One region of the Paenibacillus sp. 01T431 genome, then DNA from elsewhere that is predicted to be linked to it. Evidence: a T-box and tRNA genes for the amino acid it is inferred to sense, from the RefSeq annotation. Region 1 holds a T-box; the other holds one or more tRNA genes.
The links. The T-box of region 1 lies ahead of leuS (leucine--tRNA ligase). A T-box ahead of a tRNA ligase gene usually reads a tRNA of that ligase, here a tRNA-Leu.

Region 1 (8,192 bases):
GAAAAGCGTTGCAGCAGCTTGCAGCAATTAAAGGCATTGATCGCAGCCGAATTCTAGCAATCGGCAATTATCATAATGATATAACGATGCTTCAATTTGCAGGCATGGGCATAGCAATGGGCAATTCTCCTGAGGAAGTGAAGCTGGCAGCTAATGCAGTTGCACTTTCGAATAGCGAGGATGGCGTGGCTAGAGCGCTTTATGAGCACGCTTGGAGCTAATTAAACAAGAGGGCTGTTTCAAAAGTGAAAACTTTTGAAACAGCCCTTTTTCTTTGGGATATTCGTAAAGTATTTAGGAAATGTTTTTGGACAGATGAATTTTCCTGGTACAAACGGTAAGGTGAAATATGTATGGCTGGATAATGCACCTGGAAAATTCAGCTTTGCAAGCATAAGCCTGCTTAAAAATTTGGACCCTAGCTATTATTATATTATTGATTGCCATTGGCCGCTGAAGGTAAGCGGAATTACAGTAGATCCTACACATTTTTACGTTTGCGGATGCAGCGGCGCGTATAAATGCCAATGCAATTCTGCTAGCTGCGGCAGAGGATATTATGAGGTGGCATTGACTATCAATAATAATCAGTATGATCTAACGGTTAACGAAGTAAGATCTTGACGGAATGATATAGAAAAAGAAAGAGCGGTCAGCACTAGGAATAAGTTCCTGTGTTGACCGCTCTTTCTTTTAAAGTTGTTTACCGATTGCGTCCGCCGCCACCGCGCGGTTTGCTCGAAGAGCTTCCGCCACCACGCGGGCTGTTGCCGCGACCGCCGGCAGGTGAGCCGCTGCGTCCGCCTGACGATGATTTGCCGCGCTTGCCTGTTCCACGGCCGTTTTCGTGCTCATTTAGTGTTTTCGCTTTGAAATCACTGCGCGCTGCTTCCCAAGGGCTATCCACCTTGGACGAGGCACGGCCTGCTACATGCTCTGCGCCGCGAGGACTGCCGAAGCCGCCGGTGCGACTTGCACCACCGCGAGCTGAGCCGCCACGACTCTCGGAGCGTTCGCCACCGCGAGCTGAACTTCCGCGACTTTCGGAACGATCACCGCCGCGAGTGGAACTGCTGCGGCTTTGGGAACGGTCATTACCGCGAGCAGGGCTTGCGGATTCGAATCGGTCCCCACGGTTGGCTGACCAGCCTGTGCTCTCGCCAGCTGCTTCGGAAGCTTGACCGCGAATCTCAGCTGTTCTGCCTGTTCGTTTGCCAGCATTAGGACGAACGGTCTCGCGTTGGCCTCTGCGTCCGCCTGGCTTCGCATTGCGATCGCCTTGAGCAGAACGGTCACGACCGCCGCGGCGTCCACCCTCGGATGGCTTGCTGCTTCCGCCGCGTGTACCGCTTTTGCCAGCTGCACTGCGTGTTCTCTCTGGACGATCGCCGGATTGTGCGCGTACAGATGTTTCGTTTCCTTCGCTGTCAATCGCACGGCGTGCAAGCTTAGCATTTATGCTTTGTTCAATAAGAATCAAATGGTTTTTGTCATAAGGAGTTGCGAGTGTAATGGCTGCGCCATCTTGCCCAGCGCGACCTGTTCTGCCAATACGGTGAATATACAGCTCGCCGTCTTGTGGAACGTCGTAGTTGTAAACATGGGTAACCCCTTCAACATCGAGTCCGCGAGCAGCAACGTCAGTCGCTACGAGCACCTGCAGTCTTGCATCTCTGAAGCGCTTCATTACTTGCTCACGCTTCGCTTGCGTAAGATCGCCGTGCAGCTCATCCGATTCGATGCCGATCTCTTGGAGTTCCTTGTTTAATTTTTTCGCGCGAACTTTAGTCCGGCAAAAAATAACGGCCAAATAGGGCTGATGACGCTCTAGCAAATGCACGAGAGTTTGCTGCTTGCTTCTATCCGTTGTTTCATAGACGATTTGTGTAATGCTGTCGAGTGTGACGTTAGTACTGCGTACCCGAATATCGACAGGCGTCTTCATGTAATCAGCAGCCAGCTTGCGAATAGCATCAGGCATTGTAGCTGAGAACAACATCGTTTGACGAGCTTTCGGCGTTTGTGAAATAATGCTTTCTACATCTGGCAGGAAGCCCATGTGAAGCATTTGATCAGCTTCATCGAGAACAAGCATTTGCAGCTTGCCTAGGCTGACGGTTTCACGTTTCATATGATCGATTAGACGACCAGGTGTTGCAACTACGATATGGGGCGAGCGCTGCAGCTTGCGAATCTGAGCATCAACGTCTTGGCCGCCATAGGCAGCAAGCACGCTTACGCCAACAGCGGGAACAAGTTTTTTGAGCTCGCTCGTAATTTGAATCGCAAGTTCCCTAGTTGGAGTTAATATGAGAGCTTGGACTTGTTCTTTCTCTATATTAATACGTTGCAAAATAGGCAAAGCAAACGCAATCGTTTTGCCTGTGCCCGTCTGAGCTTGTGCAATAACATCCTGCCCGTTGAGCAGAAGTGGAATCGCTTGCTTTTGAACCGGAGTCGGCTCGATAATTCCATCATGGTGAAGCAATTCGCTTAGCTTGGGAATTATACCCAAAGCGTTAAATGCGTTAGACATTAATACATTTCCTCATTTCGTTTACATCTTTTGATGTTAAGTATAACAGCTGTCCTTATAATGTGCATCTTTACTTTGCTTATGCTATGCTAAAAGCCGACATTAGAGCAGCAGAGGAATGGTAAATATGAATGGAACAGAGCGTTCCGCGATCAAAGCGGGCCTATCGGTAGACATTGTTTTGAAGCAGGATCAACGGACTGGCAAGCTGACACGAGGTGTCGTGAAAGATATTTTGACGAATTCGCCTAAGCACCCTCATGGCATTAAAGTGAGACTGGCTGATGGGCAAGTAGGGAGAGTCAAGAACATCCTTACTTAAAGAGTCCATATCTAGTCAGGAAGGAATGTTCAACGTTAAAGGAGCGATGTGCTGTGGCCTTTGGCATAAAAAGAAAAGAGTTGCAGCGATGGAAGGAAGCCGTTGCCCGCGGAGAAATTGCATTTCTGACGCACTACTGGCTGGATTCGAGGTTTCCAGACATGAAGACAGTAACGAAGGTAGGCTGCTCCGATATGGAGAAGCTCTCGCGCTGGTGCCTCGATAACGGACTTAATCCTCGCTATATTCATGCGCGTTCAGAGTATCCGCATTTTGATTTGCTTGGACCGATGCAGCGTGAAATATTGAAGCGAGAAAATCAGCTGGAACAGCTTGAACGATTTGATATGTTATGAGGATCAGAATCGCAATTAGCTGCTCATGAGGCGGCTTTTTTTATTTCAAAAATGGAAAAAAATCTTTCTCCTTAATGAATCATCCTTTATGATAAATGGAAGCTTGGATGATTATGCCAGTTTAAGGGGAGTGGAATTTGCATATGGTTACCGAGAAATTGCAGCTGCTGGACACCTTCAAAGAATGGATAACGTTTGTAACCGATTTGGCGCGTTACGACGAACGTATTTGGAATCAGAGCATTGCCGCAGGAAAGTGGTCGGTTCGAGACGTCACAGCCCATATTTTACGTTGGGATATTTATTTTTATGAAGAAGCAATCTTAAAGGTGCGAGCTGGCCTGCCGCTTACGGTTAAACATTTGGATTATAATGAGTTTAACGAACAAGCAAAAATATACAGCAAGTCAACTTCGATCGCTGAGCTCGTTCATGAAGCTGCAAGCATACGTGAGCGGATTATTGACACGATAGCACAGTTAGCAGATGAGCAGTACAAAGCTGAATATGTAGATGCGGACGGCCATGCCTTTGAAGTGAGTCAGTATATAAAAGATTTTATATGGCATGATCAGCATCATATGGAGCAGATTAAACGACTGTTGCATTTTCGCATAGAGGAAATGAGCTTGAATGGCTGGCCAGCTTTGCAAACGGTTGTCTACGACGGCTGGCTGCTTCGTTTTGCAGAAGGTTATACGAAACGTTCCAATTCGATTAATCCTGTATACGGCAGCACGCTTCAGCTTGATGCAAAAATCAGCTCCTGCGAGGAACTGTATGAAAACAAGGGAATACGCTCTGTTTTTAAAATAACACCCTTTGTCCAGCCAACCTCGCTTGATGATGAACTGGCGACTCGCGGTTATGAGCTTATCGACCGGACGATTGTAAAGACAATACATCTCTCTGACGCTCTATCCCCGAAGGCTGCTGAAATTTGGCTCGAACAGGAAGTTTCGGAGAACTGGCTGGATGCGGTTGCGGTTTTTAGTCGTTTAACGGATGAACAGCGGTCAACTACACGTAAAATGTTAGAACAGTCACCGCTGGATAAATGCTGCGCAATCTTGCACGACAATGGAATACCGGTAGCATGCGGCTATGCGGTGATTGAGGATGGTTGGATTGGTATTTATGATATTGTGACCGATCCTAACTATCGAAATAGAGGTTTTGGCGAGCAGCTAGTGCTGCATCTTCTACAATGGGGCAAGGGACATGGAGCGACTGAAGGTTATCTGCTCGTCGTAAAAGATAACGCAGCAGCTAATCGGCTGTACGATAAAATCGGGTATGTCCCGCAATACGAATATTGGTATCGAGTAAAAAAATAAAAGCTGCTATTTGTTATTTGTAATAATCGTATAAGGCGACTTGTTGAATGTTTAAGGCGCTTATATGGGAAACTAAACAACTTAGATTGATCAGCATGAGAAAGAAGGATTATTTCGTGAAAATCAGCAATTCAAATTTATCATCAGCATCTACATCTTCTGCGCCAATTGCAATAACAAGCTCATGGCTGCTGCTTCTTGGCATTTTGCTAATAGCCGCTAATTTGCGAGCGCCATTAACAGCGGTTGGACCAATCGTATCTGAAATTCAGCGTTCGTTCGGCATTTCCAGTGCGCTCACTGGGCTGCTGACGACATTGCCGCTGCTAGCATTTGCACTTATTTCTCCGCTTGCGCCACGAATTGCTCAGCGCATAAGTATGGAAAACACATTATTTATTGCAATGGTCGTGCTGACTGGCGCGATTGTAATTCGATCCCTTCCGGCGATAGCCGCTTTATTTGTTGGAACGATCTTGCTTGGCATGGCGATTGCAGTTGCAAACGTACTGCTTCCGAGCATGATAAAAAGAGATTTTCCTGCCACCGTCGGTTTAATGACTGGTTTATATTCGGTCGTGATGAATTTAGGCGCTGCTTTAGCTTCAGGATTCAGCATTCCCATTACAGAGAAGATTTCCTTTGGCTGGCAAGGGATGCTGGCCTGCTGGGCACTGCTCGCTCTAATTGCCACGATTGCTTGGGTGCCGCAACTTCGTTCGTTTACGAAGAAGGACAACAACAAAGCAGCAACGAATGGCGAGAAGAACGGTGGTCTGCTGCGCTCAGGCTTAGCTTGGAAAGTAGCATTATTTATGGGTCTTCAATCATTTTGTTTCTATGTCAACATATCATGGCTGCCTGAAATTTTGTCTGACCGCGGCATGAGTCACGTTGATGCGGGATGGATGCTGTCACTGCTGCAATTTGTCAGCTTGCCCGCGACATTTATTATCCCTGTCATTGCGGGAAAGCAGGCAAGCCAAAGGCTGCTTGTGATTCTTACAACGATCTTGCTGCTCCTAGGATACCTAGGTCTTCTTAGCGGGAATGTGGATCTTATTCCGATTTGTATGATTTTACTCGGAATTGCCGGTGGTTCCGGCTTTAGTCTCGCAGTTATGTTTTTTGTACTGCGGACAAGCAGCACAAGGCAGTCGGCTCAGTTGTCGGGGATGGCGCAGTCACTTGGTTATCTGCTTGCCGCTGCCGGACCGCTGTTGTTTGGACTCATTCATGATTTGACGAATAATTGGACTGTTTCATTAGTTATGCTAGTAGCCGTTGCCGTTATTTTTGGATATATAGGCTTCGGAGCTGGAGCGAATAAAACCATATCAGGAGCACAAGAAAAATAAATGTGTTGTGCAAATTGATTAGTATACGCTTGAAGTTCAAGTTCGTTCTCTTGACACCGAACCGTGTGATCTTTATAATCGAAACTAACGATTTTATGCATATGGAGCGTTGAAGAGGAACAGTAATTTCGTTTGTCAGGCCTAGAGAGCCGGTGATGTATGGTGGAAGCCGGACCTGCAGCGAAATGAAGCTCGCCTTGGAGCTGTGCGATTAACGAAAGCGATGTTTACGAAACATCGCTTACGCGAAAATCACCGTTTGGCCCGCGATAAGGGCGACAAGTGAGCGATCGGCAAAGCATGTCTTTCGCTAACTAGGGTGGTACCACGGGAGAACAACCTCTCGTCCCTAGCGATAATTCGCTAGGGGCGAGAGGTTTTATGTTTTTTTGTACAATTATGCATTCAGCATTTATTTGAGAGAGGATATGAGCACATGAGTCAAGAACAGCAATTTCACGGCTATAACCCGCTTGTTGTGGAGCCGAAATGGCAGCAATTTTGGGATAAAAACAAAACGTTTCAAACGACAGAGGATGCTGAAAAACCAAAGTTTTACGCATTAGATATGTTTCCATATCCATCTGGAGCTGGCTTGCATGTAGGACATCCAGAAGGTTATACAGCGACGGATATCGTGTCTCGCTACAAAAGAATGAAAGGTTATAATGTCCTTCATCCAATGGGCTGGGACGCGTTCGGATTGCCTGCTGAGCAGCATGCGCTTGATACAGGAAAGCATCCGCGCGATATTACGTTTGTAAACATCGATAATTTCCGCAGACAAATAAAATCACTTGGCTTCTCATACGATTGGGATCGCGAGATTAGTACAACCGATCCTGAATATTATAAATGGACGCAATGGATTTTTATCCAATTGTACAACAGAGGACTCGCTTATGTTGCTGAAGTATCAGTTAACTGGTGTGAGGCTCTTGGAACGGTGCTTGCCAATGAAGAGGTTATTAACGGCCTAAGCGAGCGGGGCAATCATCCCGTTGTTCGCAAGCCTATGCGTCAGTGGATTTTGAGAATTACAGAATACGCAGATCGTTTGTTGGATGATTTGGAAGAACTGGACTGGACAGAAAGCATTAAGGATATGCAGCGCAACTGGATTGGAAAATCCAAAGGAGCTGAGGTTACCTTTGAGATTGACGGTCATGATTCCGCATTGGTCGTATTTACGACTCGTCCAGATACATTGTTTGGCGCGACTTATTGCGTACTCGCTCCTGAGCATGAGCTTGTTGCAAAAATCGTAACGGCAGAGCAAAAAGAAGCAGTTGAAGCTTATCAACTGGCAGCATCGCGCAAGAGTGATTTGGAGCGTACTGATTTGGCGAAAGACAAGTCAGGCGTGTTCACAGGAGCTTATGCCATTAATCCCGTTAATGGCGTGAAAACACAAATCTGGATCGCAGATTATGTTCTTGCTGGTTATGGAACGGGTGCTATTATGGCTGTTCCAGGTCATGACGCTCGCGACTGGGAATTTGCTAAGCAATTTGATTTGCCAATCGTTGAGGTTGTGCAAGGCGGAGATGTTACGAAAGAAGCTTATGCAGGCGACGGCATTCATGTCAATTCCGATTTCTTGAACGGTTTGACGAATGAAGAAGCGATTGCGAAAATGATAGAGCATCTGGATGCGTCGGGCAAAGGAAAAGGGAAAATCACTTACCGCCTGCGCGATTGGTTGTTCAGCCGCCAGCGCTACTGGGGTGAGCCGATTCCGATCCTTCACTTGGAGGATGGTACGATGAAGACTGTTCCTGAGGATCAGCTTCCGCTTCTGCTGCCTGATGTTGATGCTATCACTCCTTCAGGAACTGGGGAATCACCGCTTGCCAGCGTTACGGAATGGGTGAACACGATCGATCCTGAAACGGGCATGAAGGCTCGCCGTGAAACGAACACGATGCCGCAATGGGCTGGCAGCTGCTGGTACTACCTGCGCTTCATCGATCCTAAAAACGACAAACAGCTTTGTTCGCCAGAGAAGCAAAAGCAATGGCTACCGGTTGACCTTTACATCGGTGGCGCTGAGCATGCTGTACTGCATCTGCTTTACGCTCGTTTCTGGCACAAGGTGCTTTATGATATCGGCGTTGTAGATACAAAGGAGCCGTTCCATAAGCTTGTCAACCAAGGCATGATCCTTGGAAACAATAACGAAAAAATGTCCAAATCGCGTGGAAATGTTATCAATCCAGATGATATCGTAAACGAGTTTGGCGCAGATACGCTACGTATGTACGAAATGTTTATGGGTCCGCT
Region 2 (8,192 bases), on a different contig from region 1:
GCTTATCCTAAACACGTTTACTGTGACCCATACATCCAGTAGACAACAGCATAAAGGCTTCAGCAAGCCTAATCTTTCGTATCCAGTTTTCAAGGCGCAATACGCCTTGATATTCAACCGTGCCTATTTTGAAGTTGATGCTTTAATAACATTCAACTCAAAATACAATGTTCCCTGATAGCTCAGTTGGTAGAGCACTCGACTGTTAATCGAGTTGTCACAGGTTCGAGTCCTGTTCGGGGAGCCATTATGCTCTCATAGCTCAGTAGGTAGAGTGCATCCATGGTAAGGATGAGGTCACCGGTTCGAATCCGGTTGAGAGCTCCAGAAAACTTTCAACTGTAAGGACAAGCATCAATTTTAGCATGGCCCGTTGGTCAAGTGGTTAAGACACCTCCCTTTCACGGAGGTAACAGGGGTTCGAGTCCCCTACGGGTCACCAAATTATTTTTACAAATGGCGCCTTTATCCTTGGACGCTTAGCTCAGCTGGGAGAGCATCTGCCTTACAAGCAGAGGGTCGGCGGTTCGATCCCGTCAGCGTCCACCATATCGCTATTGGGGATTAGCCAAGCGGTAAGGCAACGGACTTTGACTCCGTCATTCTCAGGTTCGATCCCTGAATCCCCAGCCACTTATACTATGAGTCATTAGCTCAGTTGGTAGAGCACCTGACTTTTAATCAGGGTGTCGTAGGTTCGAATCCTACATGACTCACCATTTTTTTATCTCACATGCGCGCGTATGGCGGAATTGGCAGACGCACTAGACTTAGGATCTAGCGGGCGACCGTGGGGGTTCAAGTCCCTCTACGCGCACCATATTTAACACCCTTCATAGGGAAGCACTCTGTATGTCAACAGAGTAATGTAGGTGGAAGCCCTGCAAAACATGGTTAAGCTTCAAAGAATCACATATGCGCGTATGGCGGAATTGGCAGACGCACTAGACTTAGGATCTAGCGGGCGACCGTGGGGGTTCAAGTCCCTCTACGCGCACCATACCATGAAGAAACCCTTGGCGAACAAGGGTTTTTTGCTGTTTATATATGTGTTTAATAATTATGTAGTAATCATCCATCATGCTTGATTTTATAACCACGCTTATCATCCACATCTATTAATCGAATAGCCCGGAATGATCATTGAAGCTGTATAGCGCTTGTTCAGCACCATATCTTTGCAGCTTATGCTCTAATCGCATGCCTACCTTCTCAAGGAGCCTGCAGGAAGCAGTATTTGCTGTTTGTGTCTCAGCTATTACTTTGCCAAGCTTTAATTCATGAAGTGCGTACATTAATAATTGACCGACTACCTCGGCTGCGTAGCCGCTACCCCAGCTTTGCGGAAGAAATTCATAGCTAATTTCCTTAAGCCTTCCGTCTATGTGATTATCTAAGGAAACAACCCCAATAAAATCATTGTTTTCTTTTAGTCTAACCGTCCAAATGTATGACTCCTTCGTTGATGAGCGCTCTAAAGCATCTAGAAACTTATTTAGATGATATTCCTCTGGTACAGCTCCGCCTAAGTATTTTCTAACCTCATGACTCGAATATATCCTTTGCATGTTTTTGAAATCTGATTGTTGTAATGTGTCCAGCTTGCATCTAGTGGTTTGCATATTGGTTATAATCCTCCTTTTATGTTTGCTTAGGATAGCTTGTTCAAAACACGATCTACCTCTACAGTAAGGTGATCCTGCTCAATCGTATGGGGTTAAAAATGTACAAGGTTAATTGTTTTGAGGATAAATAGTAAATGGAATTAGTGTTTTATATAAAGAAATAGTAATCCCATTGCTAGATTTGTAGACATGTTTTTGTGATCGTAACATAGGGAGTTACAGGATGCCAACCTATTCCTGAATAGAATTTGAGGGCTCTATTATCCATATAATCCCTTCATTTTTAGAATAAACCTGTCGATATAGTTCATTGGGACTAACTGGAATCTACACATAAGAAGGAGAAGGAGATCAGTCATATGCAGCAAAAGATGAAAAAATGGCTTGTTAGAGTAGTAGCTATTCTGCTTATTATAGTGTTGAATGTGAGCTACACAGGAAGTGAATCATTAGGTGGTAAGGGAGCTTATAGGGGTTCCTCCGTTTCTGCGGCAGAATCGACGAATGAGACAAAAACGGTTGCTTCTAATGCGAAGGGTTCTGCTGCCAGCAAAGCAGAAATCGAGTACTGGCGATACAAAGCAGAAGGTACTCTATATCCTCCGATTGTTATGCCGAGCGGAAAGCTGCTGGTAGTAACGAATAATGGATGGTTATCCTTATTAGATAATGGCGGAAAAGAATTAAAAAGAATAAACACATATTCGAAACTATCCGCCCCAGCCGTAAATGGAAAAGGACAAATATTTACTGCAGGAACTGGTGCTAGGCTTTATCAATATGATGAAGGCGGCAATGGCGGTCAGAAAGGTATTTATTATTTTAAAGGGAAAAAGGAACAATTAGAGCCATCTGGCATGGTGACGGATGGGGAAGGTACTCCTTATTTTGCATATCAGCATGCTGTTTTATCGCTGAGCAGTGTGGGAGAGCAGCAGGCTGCTCTGCTGCCAGAGGGTGTATCGGTTAAGGAACTGGCGGCAGGTAAGCGCGGCGTCTATGTACTGGGCAGCAATGGCGTGTTGTATGCCGTGCGCGGCAATGCAGTTGTATGGGAAGCGTCGCTTGAGCAGACGCTGCTTGTTGCGAAGCTGATCGCAGGCGATGTGAGCGGCGGCGTGATGCTGCTTGCGGGCAACGCTATCGCTGCGTATGAAGAGGACGGCAAAGTCCGCTTCACTCGCGAGCTTGCAGCAGCGCCCGCAGGCGGTTGGACGTCTCCGGCGCTTGTGCCCGGAGACAAAGGTACAGTCGTTGCCGCGGAACGCAGCGGCAACGGCATAGCTGCGTTCCGCCTCGCAGACGGGGCGGAACTATGGCGCATTAGCGCCAGCGGGGCGGGAGGCTTTGGCCCCGCGGCGCTGGCGCCGGATCTTGGCGCCGGCACGGTGCTGGCCGGCGGCCGTTCCGGCGCTGTGTACGCGATCGACGGCTCTGCCGGGTCGATCTTGTACACCTACGGCGGTCACACCGCGGTTCCCGCGAGCGGTGTGGCGCCGCAGGGCAGCGGACGCTTCGTATATGCGTCCGCTAGTACATTAATCGCAGCGGGGCCAGTTCGCACCGTTGCGATCACCTATGCAGCAGCGGCGGCGGTTAAGCTGCCGCTGGATACACGGCTCCTGCTCACGGACAAGCTGAAGCTGTCCGATCCAGTCGCTGTCAGCTATCGCTCCGACAATCCAGCGATCGTTCGCATCAATGAGAAAAGCGTGGTAACCCCGGTTACAGCTGGATCAGCTAACCTTTATGTCGATGTTACAGCTAGCGGCTACAAAGGCCAGCTGAAGCTTCCTATTCAGGTTACAGCCTCTACCTTGAACCTAAAGGTGAAGCATGAATCCAAGAAGGTTGCTGCCGCAGGCCAGTCGTTTACGGTTCAAACCGTTACCATTCCAAAGGGAATGCCGGTTACGGCAGGCCTGGCAAGCCGTAAGATAGGCGTCGTTCAGTCGCTTCAATCGATTGCTAAAGATTACCGTGCAGACGCAGCGATTAACGGAACCTATTTTGAGGCTTATGGCGGCATTCCGGAGCCATATGGAACGGTAATTGTAGACGGCAATGTGGAGCATATAGGAAATACAGGGACAGCGATTGGTTTTACATGGGACGGCAAAGTAGTTATGGATACGCTGCGCGTCAAAATTTTAGGTGGAACAGACGGTTCTTTTAAGTCGCCTAACAACTGGTATGCGTATTTTATTAATCGAACACCTGCAGCAGGCGCATCGTCAGCCATTATGTTCACGCCAAAGCGTGGTGCTAAGCTTGGATTTGCACAAGGCACCTCAGTAACGGTCAGTAAGGGTGTCGTGACCAAAATAAGCAAAAAAGAGAATGTCAGCATTCCAGCAGACGGATATGTTCTCGTCTATACAGGTTCTGAGGAGAAGCTAGCCTCACGCTTTAAGGTGGGGACGAAGGTTGATTATAAGATCGAAATGACCAACCTCTCGAAAAGTCCGATTGCATGGTCTCGCGTTCATACCGCCATTGGTGCAGGACCAAGACTAGTGAAGGATGGGAAACCGGCAGTTAATCCAGCTGGTGAAGGGTTTAGCAGCTCCAAAATATTGACCGATGCAGCTGGCAGAAGCGGCATTCTTGTCAAAAAGGACGGGACTGTTGTCATAGCTACTGTCTCCAAAGCAACGATAAAACAGTGGAGTCAAATCATGATTCAGCTTGGCGCTGAACAGGCGATGAATTTGGACGGAGGAGCATCCTCTGGTATGTACGCGCAAGGAAAACTCATAACCACGCCTGGAAGGCTAATAAGCAATGGTCTCGTATTTGGCACGAAGCTAAAGTGGTAACGTATGTAAAATGATAAAAGCTAGCCGTCCCAACCTGTTGGGCGGCTTTTCTATTTAAATGGGGCTCTATTTTTATCGATATGAATAAATGCTATTTATATTATCATTGACTTTTTTTATGAGAAACATTATCATTAGAAAATAAATGATAATCGTTATCAATATTCGTTACTTATTGAAATATAAATATAAAATGATAAGGTGTCTGCCTCAGGCAGCGGAAGGAGCGTGCATGTTCAATGATTCGTTTAACGACCTCTAGTCTTGATATTGCTTATGATGACCGTCTAATCGTTGAGAATTTAAACATTGCTATACCTCAAGGGAAAATCACGGCGCTAGTAGGAGCTAACGGCTCTGGTAAATCAACGATTTTGAAAACAATGGCCCGTATTATGAATCCCTCGAAGGGCAGTGTACTTCTGGACGGGAAGTCCATCCATAAGCAATCGACGAAGGAAGTAGCGAAGCAATTGGCAATTTTGCCGCAAAATCCAACCGCTCCGGACGGACTCACAGTAGCTGAGCTTGTCTCTTATGGTCGTTTTCCATACCAGAAGGGCTTCGGATCGATGACTAAGGATGACCGCAGTATCGTGCAGTGGGCAATTGAAGCGACAGGTATGACTGATTTTGCCGATCGTCCGGTTGATCATCTATCGGGCGGACAACGTCAACGTGCATGGATTGCAATGTCTCTTGCACAGGAAACTGATATTTTATTCCTTGACGAGCCTACAACTTTCCTGGATATGGCACATCAGCTTGAGGTACTTCACTTGCTTCAAAAGCTCAACGCAGCTAATAATCGCACAGTAGTCATGGTCGTTCATGATTTGAATCACGCAACACGTTACGCTCATCATATGATCGCAATTAAAACGGGTGTCGTTGTAGGCGAAGGTACGCCTGCAGAAGTTATGACACCGGATATTATGCGCGAAGTGTTTAACATTGAGGCAGATATCGTGCCTGATCCGCGTACAGGCGTTCCTCTTTGCTTGCCATATGCACTAGCCGGCCAGCCTGCTGCTGATAAAGTGGCATTGATTAACCGTGCACAGTCAGAGAGACCATTGGCTGCTGCTGGAGCATAGTAACTAATATGAATGCCGTAAACCGCGTTTCCTTTGGAAATGCGGTTTTTTGTTCTTTTAGATAAGCCCTGTGTAGTATATTGAGCTTAGAAGCGAGTGGGTGGGAAGTGAACCGTTTATATTTGTTATTTATAAAATGTAATCCATTAGAGCTAAACAATCGGAAGGATTAAACCGGGTAATAAGATATAACGTCATTTAAGCTGATTTTTATGATTGGATTTATGAAATCTAAAAGCACATATTTCCGCGCCATATAAGGTTTTGCAGCCAAATTAGAACATTGTATTTTAAAGGATTTAAAATAATTTAAAACTTTTTTTAAAAAACAGTTGCTTTTTGTTTTCAGGGGTGATATATTATTACTTGTCGCCGCGATGATAAACGAAACAAACGGCCGACAGAAATACATGCGGAAGTGGCTCAGCGGTAGAGCATCGCCTTGCCAAGGCGAGGGTCGCGGGTTCGATTCCCGTCTTCCGCTCCATAAATTGTGCGGCCTTAGCTCAGCTGGATAGAGCGTTTGACTACGAATCAAAAGGCCAGGAGTTCGAATCTCTTAGGCCGCGCCATTTTCCCAACATTAGACGCAATTCATTTACACTTCGGGACGTAGCTCAGCTTGGTAGAGCACCTGGTTTGGGACCAGGGGGTCGCATGTTCAAATCGTGTCGTCCCGACCATAATTTTTTTCTTTGCGGGTGTAGTTCAATGGTAGAACTTTAGCCTTCCAAGCTAATAGCGTGGGTTCGATTCCCATCACCCGCTCCAACTATTTAAACCCGAAAGCCTTGCGCAGCAAGGCTTTTTTTGTTTTTATATATTGCAATAAAAGTGCCTCTTGCACCTAATATGGTGCAGAAGATGGTGCGAAATTTTAATTAACTGTTTGAGGGTTAAGATACACAAACCGATCAGAAGCCTCTCTGCTGGTTATTTCAGAATCATGCATATAAATATCTGCTGTAGTTCCGATCTTCGCATGAATGAAGCAACCATTCTTCTATTTGTTTGAGTTCTGAACCGCTCTCTCGCAGTAGCTTCGCCGTTTTATGCCATAGATCATACAAACGGGTATTAGGGAGCTCTCGCTTGCTTAGAAACCTGCTCTAGCCCATAGAGGGGAGGATAGTAATTCACACCTTCTCACCATGAAAGACATATCGCTTAGTACCGCCTTACCAGGTCTTACATAACATTTATTTCATTCTAGTCGGAAGCGTCTTAGAGACTCCCTGTACTAAACAAGTGTATGTAAGCTAATCAAATATCCATTTGTATAGTCGGAAAATTAGCCGAGGGAGGTATATCCATACTTCAAAAAATACTTCCAATCTGTAAAAAAAAGTATCTACCTTATTATTACGAGTTCTGCGCCTCATTAAATCATTCTCCTTTATTGGCATTAGGTGAATTGGAGAAATATAGTTACACTTCGATATATCGATTCGATAGTGACCACGTTTGAATTCTAATAAACTTAAAGCTTATTTTTTGGTAAGCCAATTAATTAAATATATGACCCCAATTGCAGAGCCCAAAACTAAAATCTTCTCTATAATGTTTTCCAATGTAGCTCGTCCCCTGCTTCATACATGCTAAGAAAAAACAGAGCCACAAGAATGGTTGGGGCATATAGGGATTGTTTTTTTATTCGTAATGACCTCATTCTTTCTTTATTTACAAATATTTCTACGCAAAGCATTAGTCTAAGTTTCAAAGACAGTGAACATAAAAACATTTAAATCTATTCTTGAAATATCAAGTTATGATTAAAAATTTCGAATGGCACGGCTTAGAAGCGTTATTTATGCAGCAAAGTAATTTATTTAAAATGCTTAAGAAAGTGAACTATCATATATTAGCGGCATTTACCTAAAGCGGAAGTTGAAGGTATAAAGTGGGGTTTTGATGAATTGGTACAGGCGCACGTATTCTTAGCTAATTGTGAGGGTTCTCTACAATTAAAACTTCCAAGTAAGAGCTGTAACGGACATGAGATACCTTATTTGCCGAAATTCCATCCTTTTAGAGAACTAACGGACATAGGATCTCTTATTTAGCTTCAGAATGCTTGATTAGGCTACTTTTCGAGCTATTAACGCATCCTATGTCCGTTAGATCCACGTAATGAGCTTGAATTCTCGAAATAGCGGATTTCATGTCCGTTAGTACTGAACATGAACATCACAAGAGCAGACTCCTATGTTGAGCGGAAAATATTATTTGTGCAAACATAAATAAATGCATCAATACAGAAACCAGATGCCTAATAAGCGGCGATTCCAACCTTATGTAGAATTAACGGACATGAGATACCTTATTTGCCGAAATTCCGTCCTTTTATAGAACTAACGGACATAGGATCTCTTATTTAGTTTCAGGATGCTTAATTTAGCTACTTTTCGAGCTATTAACGTATCCTATGTCCGTTAGATTTACGTAACGAGCTTAAATCCTCAAAATAGCGAATTACATGTCCGTTAGGGTTAAAGGTTAAACATGAACTACATAACAGCAGATTCCAATGTTGAGCCGAAAATATTATATGTGTAAACATAAATAAACATATCAATCAAATAACCCGTCTGGAAGCTCCCAGCGGGTTATTTTGTTTGCCCCAAACGCTTTATCTAGAACCATACACGTTG

Region 2: it has a tRNA-Leu gene. The T-box ahead of leuS (leucine--tRNA ligase) is inferred to sense a tRNA for this amino acid. The anticodon was not compared.

The regions. Positions count from the first base shown of each region.
Region 1 covers NZ_JBFTPT010000003.1:270,601-278,792, forward strand. The annotation lists gene AC1DM9_RS06325 (Cof-type HAD-IIB family hydrolase) at 1-221, shown strand, start outside; gene AC1DM9_RS06330 (hypothetical protein) at 316-624, shown strand; gene AC1DM9_RS06335 (DEAD/DEAH box helicase) at 704-2,536, opposite strand; gene AC1DM9_RS06340 (YwbE family protein) at 2,664-2,858, shown strand; gene AC1DM9_RS06345 (hypothetical protein) at 2,912-3,214, shown strand; gene AC1DM9_RS06350 (GNAT family N-acetyltransferase) at 3,358-4,551, shown strand; gene AC1DM9_RS06355 (CynX/NimT family MFS transporter) at 4,647-5,909, shown strand; T-box leader at 6,010-6,263, shown strand; gene leuS (leucine--tRNA ligase) at 6,346-8,192, shown strand, end outside.
Region 2 covers NZ_JBFTPT010000030.1:105-8,296, forward strand. The annotation lists partial or broken rRNA gene AC1DM9_RS32230 (23S ribosomal RNA) at 1-10, shown strand, start outside; tRNA gene AC1DM9_RS32235 (tRNA-Asn) at 172-247, shown strand; tRNA gene AC1DM9_RS32240 (tRNA-Thr) at 252-327, shown strand; tRNA gene AC1DM9_RS32245 (tRNA-Glu) at 368-442, shown strand; tRNA gene AC1DM9_RS32250 (tRNA-Val) at 474-549, shown strand; tRNA gene AC1DM9_RS32255 (tRNA-Gln) at 559-633, shown strand; tRNA gene AC1DM9_RS32260 (tRNA-Lys) at 644-719, shown strand; tRNA gene AC1DM9_RS32265 (tRNA-Leu) at 738-820, shown strand; tRNA gene AC1DM9_RS32270 (tRNA-Leu) at 918-1,000, shown strand; gene AC1DM9_RS32275 (GNAT family N-acetyltransferase) at 1,119-1,622, opposite strand; gene AC1DM9_RS32280 (phosphodiester glycosidase family protein) at 1,985-4,444, shown strand; gene AC1DM9_RS32285 (ABC transporter ATP-binding protein) at 4,684-5,541, shown strand; tRNA gene AC1DM9_RS32290 (tRNA-Gly) at 5,954-6,028, shown strand; tRNA gene AC1DM9_RS32295 (tRNA-Arg) at 6,037-6,113, shown strand; tRNA gene AC1DM9_RS32300 (tRNA-Pro) at 6,148-6,224, shown strand; tRNA gene AC1DM9_RS32305 (tRNA-Gly) at 6,239-6,312, shown strand.